2 regions of the Paeniglutamicibacter sp. MACA_103 genome follow, and region 2 is predicted to be linked to the other one. Evidence: riboswitches for the same ligand, from Rfam matches in the RefSeq annotation. Region 2 holds a riboswitch; the other holds the start of a gene.
The links. A riboswitch is a leader RNA that binds a small molecule or an ion and turns the genes downstream of it on or off. The one in region 2 is predicted to bind cyclic di-AMP.
Positions count from the first base shown of each region.

Region 1: linked by a shared signal. The riboswitch ahead of ACIPVK_RS02660 (M23 family metallopeptidase) and the one ahead of ACIPVK_RS06730 (M23 family metallopeptidase) in region 2 are both predicted to bind cyclic di-AMP.

Region 1 covers NZ_JBIXLN010000003.1:166,913-170,315, reverse strand. Annotated here, with positions in the region: gene ACIPVK_RS02670 (hypothetical protein) at 1-45, shown strand, start outside; gene ACIPVK_RS02665 (hypothetical protein) at 435-1,355, opposite strand; cyclic di-AMP (ydaO/yuaA leader) riboswitch at 2,048-2,222, shown strand; gene ACIPVK_RS02660 (M23 family metallopeptidase) at 2,211-3,215, shown strand.
Region 2 covers NZ_JBIXLN010000010.1:49,308-52,710, reverse strand. Annotated here, with positions in the region: gene ACIPVK_RS06735 (C40 family peptidase) at 46-882, opposite strand; cyclic di-AMP (ydaO/yuaA leader) riboswitch at 888-1,049, opposite strand; gene ACIPVK_RS06730 (M23 family metallopeptidase) at 1,169-2,092, opposite strand; cyclic di-AMP (ydaO/yuaA leader) riboswitch at 2,180-2,354, opposite strand; gene ACIPVK_RS06725 (metal-dependent transcriptional regulator) at 2,447-3,142, opposite strand; gene serC (phosphoserine transaminase) at 3,337-3,403, shown strand, end outside.

The DNA of each region.
Region 1 (3,403 bases), on a different contig from region 2:
ACGGCATCGTACGTGGCCACCCGAGGCCAATGGAGCAAGGGCTAGGTCGCGGCCGCCGCGGGACCTGGTTCCGCTGACGAAATCCGCCCGCAACAACAGGAAGCCGAGCCGCCGAAAAGCGGCTCGGCTTCCTTTTGTTGTGCCCAGCATGGGCGTTTGCCTCGAATTGACGGTCCGGTGAAGATGACAGTCCAAACACCGAGCGCATTTCAACCGAAGGATTGCACAGCGAGTACGGGCAATGGAATGACCCGTACCACCGCGTCCGCGATCTGGACGAGCGTTACCGGGTGGCCGCACCAGGCGGCGGCTAACAATTTCGAGCCAGGTCCCCCGAGGTTTAAACCCCAAGATCTGTCGCCGCCGTTTGCGGGCTGGCGTAAGCACCCGCGCCATTTCCCCGCCGAAGTCCGTCGAACCGAATCGTATGGCCGTCACCGCACAGTCGAAGAGGTTCGGTGTGGGTCCGTGCGACGGTGCGACAGGCGTGCTGCGACTCCAAGTGTCGCCAGTCCCCAGATCAGCCACCCTCCGTAGACGAGCACACCCAGCAAGGGACCCTCGTCCGACGCGTGGGCAAGCGATGAGTGGAGACCCGCGGTGCCGAGCCCGATCAGCGTCAAGCCCCCGGCAGCTGCAGTGGGGTGTGCCCACCGCGGGGCATCTCGCCGCCACCACCGCAAGGCCACCGCCGTCGCCGCCGTCCCCATCACGGCAAGTGCCACCGGCGCGAGGTAAGCCCCATCCACTGAGTGGGAGCCCGCGGGGGCCAGCCACGTTCCACCCGCAACCCAGAGTGTCTTGAGTCCGGGATAGATCAGGGCAACGGTGATGCCGAGCAGGGCAATCCATCTGGGAGTCTCCAGGGGAAAGCCGGTGCCCGTGCGCAGTGGGCTCCACTGGAGCCATGCGGCAATGATCGTGACGGTGGCGGCGAGGGAGACCAGCATCGAAAACAGGTCCACCGGAAAGGGGATCGCCCCCACCGCACGCAGCAGGTGGAACACGAGCGCGACCGCGGGCGGCCCCAGGAATACCGTCGCCAAAACACACAATGGCTTGCAGAACCGGACCGATGCGGAGGCAAGGATGACGAGGATTCCACCTACGAGCGGCGCCCAGACAGGGGCGAACCGGTCAACATAATCCGGCTGCCCTGACACGAGCAGTACCGCGCCCATCACCGCAGTCAGCCCGCCGCTGGTACCTGCCAACGGCGGGCGGCGCAGTCGGGCGAGGTGCCGGTGAACGACCAACCCGTCGGAAGGTCGTTCGCGCAGGCCGAGGCGGTGGGCGGCCTTTGCACGTCGCTCCGCACGAACCCTTTGCCAGTACTCGAAGGGGGAATTCGGCATACTCTGCTCCTGGTGATGAGAGAAGGGGCCGCATGCTTGCGGTAAGTCCCGTGTCAATCATGGGTCAGCCTATCCCTGAGGCGACTACCCACCCACCACTAACAGCCCGGCCCGGGAGCCTCCAGTCCCAATCCTTGGAAGGGCGGCCCTGACGTCGCGCCCTCCGGCGCTCAGTTCCCGCGCGCTTGCCTTCGTCCAAATCACGATCATCATGGCGCGCGTCACTGGGATCCTGGCCCCAGACCCTGGCTGGGAGCCACATCGTCCACACCGTGATAGGACCCTGCTGATTTAGTGGGTCGTGGTGGGCGGTTCGGCCCGTCGACCAACCTGAACGGGAGCATCAGCCCCGCCGCAGACCCCGGGCCGACCGTATTCTTGGTCACGTTCAAGATGCAGTCCCTGGGCGCTCATCAGCCCAAAATCAACCAAGTGGAACCCAAGCTATTGGCGCAGGCCAACGAGTGCGGCATCCGCCCGGGGGCCTAGTCACCCTGAAAAGAGGCCACTCTAAGTCATTCTGCTGGCGCAGGGATCGAAGGCGCGCCGGAGATTCCGACCGACTTCGGCGCCCATGTGTTCGTCCGCCGCATGGATTGATAACGGAATTGTAACTTTTATATATACCCTCGTAGGGTTTTAGGTCAGGTTGCTATTAGGCAACCCAGCCCCGATCCGGTTCGCACAACCCTACCGGCGGATCGCGGAGTCAGAATTTTCGGTAGGGGCGGAGGACCCATTCAACCGATCCTGGTCTTGGACCACGGATCTTGGGGTGAAGCCGAGTCCGTCCAGGCGCGCTCGGCCGAGTTGATCTCATGACTCGAATCCGACAGCTAACTTCGCAGGCGATACATGAGAGGTAAACATTTGACCCAGCAGCACAATTCCGGCCGCCGCCGCGCGCTCGGCCCCGTTGACGCTTCGCCTGCCAACGGTTCACTAGAGCAGATCGTGGACACCGCACTGAGCGGCGAAGTCACTTCCCGACGACCCGGCCGACGCGCCCTGAGCGCGGTCCCGGATTCAGCCGAGACCACTGATACCCAGCAGTATGTTGGCCACCGCTTTGTGGCGGGCCTGCGCTACGGAGCGTCCCCGGACCCGGCATCCATGGCGATGCCTGCCGAAGCCGACGACCCGGACAACTCCCTGAAGGTCGCGACCCGGCCCCGGCGCCCTCGACTTGGGTTGGTGCACAAGCTCGCCGCAGTCGCCGCCGTATCGGGCCTGGCATTCGTCGCCGCCCCCGCGCAGGAAGCCGAGGAAGTTGCCCCGGAACCCCAGCGCGTCGCACAGACCGCCGTCGCGGATGTCAAGGCCCCGGCCAACGACAAGCTCACGGTCGATCGCGCCTCGGTGACCAGCAAGTACGTCAAGAAAGCCAAGCCGGCACCAGTTGTCACCGTTGCCGCCGGAAAGGTCGCCAAGGAAACCAAGCCGGCGCCCGCCATCAGCGCTGACGAAGGAAAAGTCACCAGGCTCTCCCAGCCGGTGGACAGCATCCGCCTGACCTCCCGCTTCGGTTTCCGCAAGAACCCGACGGGCCCCGGCTATATGAACCACAACGGCCTGGATTACGCCGTGCCCATGGGCACCCCGATCAAGGCTGCCGCAGGCGGCACCGTCGTCCAGGCCGAATGGGCCGGCCATTCCGGCTTCCGCGTGGAGATCGACCACGGCAACGGCCTGCACACCAGCTACAACCACAACTCGGCCCTCAAGGTATCCGTGGGTCAAAAAGTCGCGCGCGGCGAAGTCGTCTCGCTTGCGGGCAGCACGGGCAATTCGACCGGTCCCCACCTGCACCTCGAAGTCATCGTCAACGGCGAATGGGTAAACCCCGAGGGCTGGCTGTAACAACAAAGCCACGCCGATCGGTGGCGGACTCCATCATGTTTAAAGAAGGCGTCCTACACCGCTGAAACGATCCGGATCGCCACGGCAATGGCCAGACGAACGCCGACGGATCGCGAGCTTCCCACACCATCGAACGACGTGATTCGCGTTTCCTAGTGCGGCATTGCGCGCCATGCCGGCGTGAACGC
Region 2 (3,403 bases):
CGATCGATCCCTGCGGATCGGCCGGAGGCCTTGGAACGCTTGAGCTTAGCCCGCGAGGGTGTAGTAACCGTAGAGGGGGTTGCGGGAGACGTCGTGGAGGATGGTGTCGACGGTCGGGTTCTGTGCACCGATCATCTTGCCGCCGCCGAGGTAGATGCCGACGTGGCCGCCACCGTTCTGGAAGACCAGGTCGCCCGGCTTCGGGGAGCTGGTGCGGACGAACTGGCCCGAGGCGCGGATAGCCGAGGTGCCGCGGGCAATGTTGATGCCGTGCTGCGCGTAAACGTACTGGACGAAGCCGGAGCAATCCCAGCCCGAGGGGGTGCTGCCGCCCCATACGTACGGAACGCCCACGTACTTGGCTGCGGTTGCCGCAATACCCGAGAGGTTGGCGGTGTTCATCGAGTCGCTCTTGACCTTGGGGGCCGCGGAGGTCGTCGGTGCGGAATCGCGGTTCGAGCGGGTCATCGGCGCACTGGCGTCCGAGTTGTTGCTGGAACGAGTCACCGGAGCGGTGTCGTTGGAACGCGTGGAGACCTCGTTGGCCACTGCGATGACCACGGGGGCCGGCGCGGGCTTGGAGGTGAACGCTGCGCGTTCGATGCTCAGGTCCTTGGCCTTGGAAGCCGAGACCGAAACGGCCTTGACGGCTACGCGCTCTGCGGAAAGGCCTTCAACGGGAACCGCGCTTGCATCGCGGGAAACGTTTCCCTGAGCTGCCGGAACACCGAGGGTCAGTACGAGACCCGATGCGGCTGCAATGACTGCGGCCTGGCGGCCAACCGATCCAGCGTTCGAGGCGACTGCCTTCGAGATGGACTCTAGCGGGTTGGTCCGAACTGCGGTCGCGCGGTGGCGGCCCAATGCTTGACGTGTAGTCACGTAGTAATGCCTCTCCTGATGCCTGCGAGGTGAGCTGTCGGGTTCGAGTGGGAGTCACTCGGCAATCCGGCCGCCAGGCCGAACTACTTAACCCCAAGGCTTCCTGTACGGAAACCGAAATGTGGGTCCCCCGCCACTGCCAAACGAGTTTTGAACGGACACCGTGGGCTGGCAGTGCTCGGCACTTCCCGCGGCGGCGAGCAGGGTTGTTCCCTGATCACTTACTTAGAATATATGAAGCGAATCCAAAAGTCACGTTCTGATCACGGAACGGTGACAATTGCCGTTATAACCAGCCTTCGGGGTTTACCCACTTGCCGTTGACGATGACCTCGAGGTGCAGGTGGGGACCGGTTGAGTTGCCCGTGCTGCCACTCAAGGAGACGACCTCGCCACGCTTGACCTTTTGTCCTACGGAGACCTTCAGGGCCGAGTTGTGGTTGTAGCTGGTGTGCAAGCCGTTGCCGTGGTCGATCTCCACGCGGAAGCCGGAGTGGCCCGCCCAGGCGGCCTGCACGACGGTTCCGGCGGCACTGGCCTTGATCGGGGTGCCCATCGGAACGGCGTAGTCCAGGCCGTTGTGGTTCATGTACCCCGGGCCTGTTGGATTCTTGCGGTGGCCGAAGCGCGACGTCAATCGGATGTTGTCCACCGGCTGTGCCAGCACTCCGCCGGCGGCGATCTTGGTGACGTCTCCGCCGGCAGCGGTCATGATCGTTGCCAGCTGGTCTTCCTTGGTGAATTCACTGGTCACCGAGGCGCGCTCGATCTTGACCTCTTCACCGGCAGGTGCCTTGACGTCGACCACGACGGACTGGGCCACGCGCTCGGTGCCCGCGGTTGCCGTCTCGGCATCCTTCGCGGGTGAGGCGGCGGCGAACGCCAGGCCGGAAACGGCCGCGACTGCGGCAAGCTTGTGCGTGAAACCGAGGCGGGTGCGCGGTGTCCGGGGCGCGAGCTTCAGGACGTTGTCCAGCTCGTCGGCCTCGACCGGAGCGGCAACCGGTGCGGCGGTCGCGGCAAGAGCGGCGGGGATCTCGGTGGCGGCAATGGCTGCCGCGTCCGGAGATACGCCGTACCGCAGGCCGGCCACAAAGCGTCGGCCGGTGTACTGCGTGGCTTCAGGGGACTCGACGGAATCCGGGACCACGCTCAGGGCGCGTCGACCGGCACGTCGGGTGGTGGTTTCACCGCTCAATGCGGTGTCCACGATCTGCTCTAGTGAACCTTCAGCAGGCGAAGCATCAACGGGTCCGGACGCACGACGGCGGCCGGCGGTGTGCTGCTGAGTCAAATGTCAACCTCTCATGTATCGCCTGCGAAGTTAGCTGTCGGATTCGAGTCATGAGATCAACTCGGCAGAGCCCACCAAGGCGGACTCAGCTTCACCCCAAGATCCATGGTCCAAGACCAGGAACGGTTGAATGGGTCCTCCGCCCCTACCGAAAATTCTGACTCCGCGATCCGCCGGCAGGGTTATGCGAATCGGATCGGGACTAGGTTACCTAAGTGCAACCCAACGCAAAACACTACCGGGATTTATGCCAAAGTTACAATTCCGTTATCAATCCATGCGGCGGACAAACACGTGGGCGCTGACTTCGGTCGGAAGCTCCAGCGCGCCCTCGATTCCCTCCACCCGAACGACCACGTATTCTCCGGCCCTTTCTAAGGTGACTAGGGCACCCGGGCGGATGCCGCCCTCATCAAGCTGGACCAGCAGCTCGGGTTCCACCTGGATCGTTTCGGCCAGGCGCTCCACCCGGACAGGGCCCAGGTTTCCGTCGATCAGGGCCGAATCGAGACTTTGGACACCTACGGAGATTTCCGCCAGCCCCGGGCCTCCCAACGTCTCGAGCCCGGGGATCGGGTTTCCATAGGGAGAGGCCTCGGGCGCACCGAGCAACTTGTACAGCCGCTGCTCCACGCGCTCGCTCATCACGTGCTCCCAACGGCAGGCCTCCTCGTGGACGTACTCCCACTCCAGGCCAATGACATCTGCCAACAGGCGCTCGGCCAGGCGGTGCTTGCGCATCACGCCGGTGGCTACCTCGGCGCCGTGCTCGGTCAGTTCGAGGTGGCGGTCGGTGGTCACCACGACCAGCCCGTCGCGTTCCATGCGGGCCACCGTCTGCGAGACCGTGGGCCCGGAATGCCCAAGTCGCTCGGCAATACGCGCGCGCAGGGCAATGATGCCCTCCTCCTGGAGTTCCAGGATGGTGCGCAGGTACATTTCGGTGGTATCGATCAAATCTGACACGTTTGCAGCTCCCGCATGGGTTGATTGTTACAAGAGTTCACTACGCTTTCACTCTACCCGCGTTCACATTGGCGTCTCGCTATTACACATTGGGCCCCGGAGTGCGAGATTATTGAACCACTGGGCACCCTCAATGCGCATTGGTTTGCGGCAGCGGAAGTGTCAAAGCGTAAAACCCCCTTATGAGGAGCAACATGAGCACCGGCGTGACTATTCCCCAAGACCTCTTGCCCGTCGACGGCCGATTTGGCGCCGGACCCT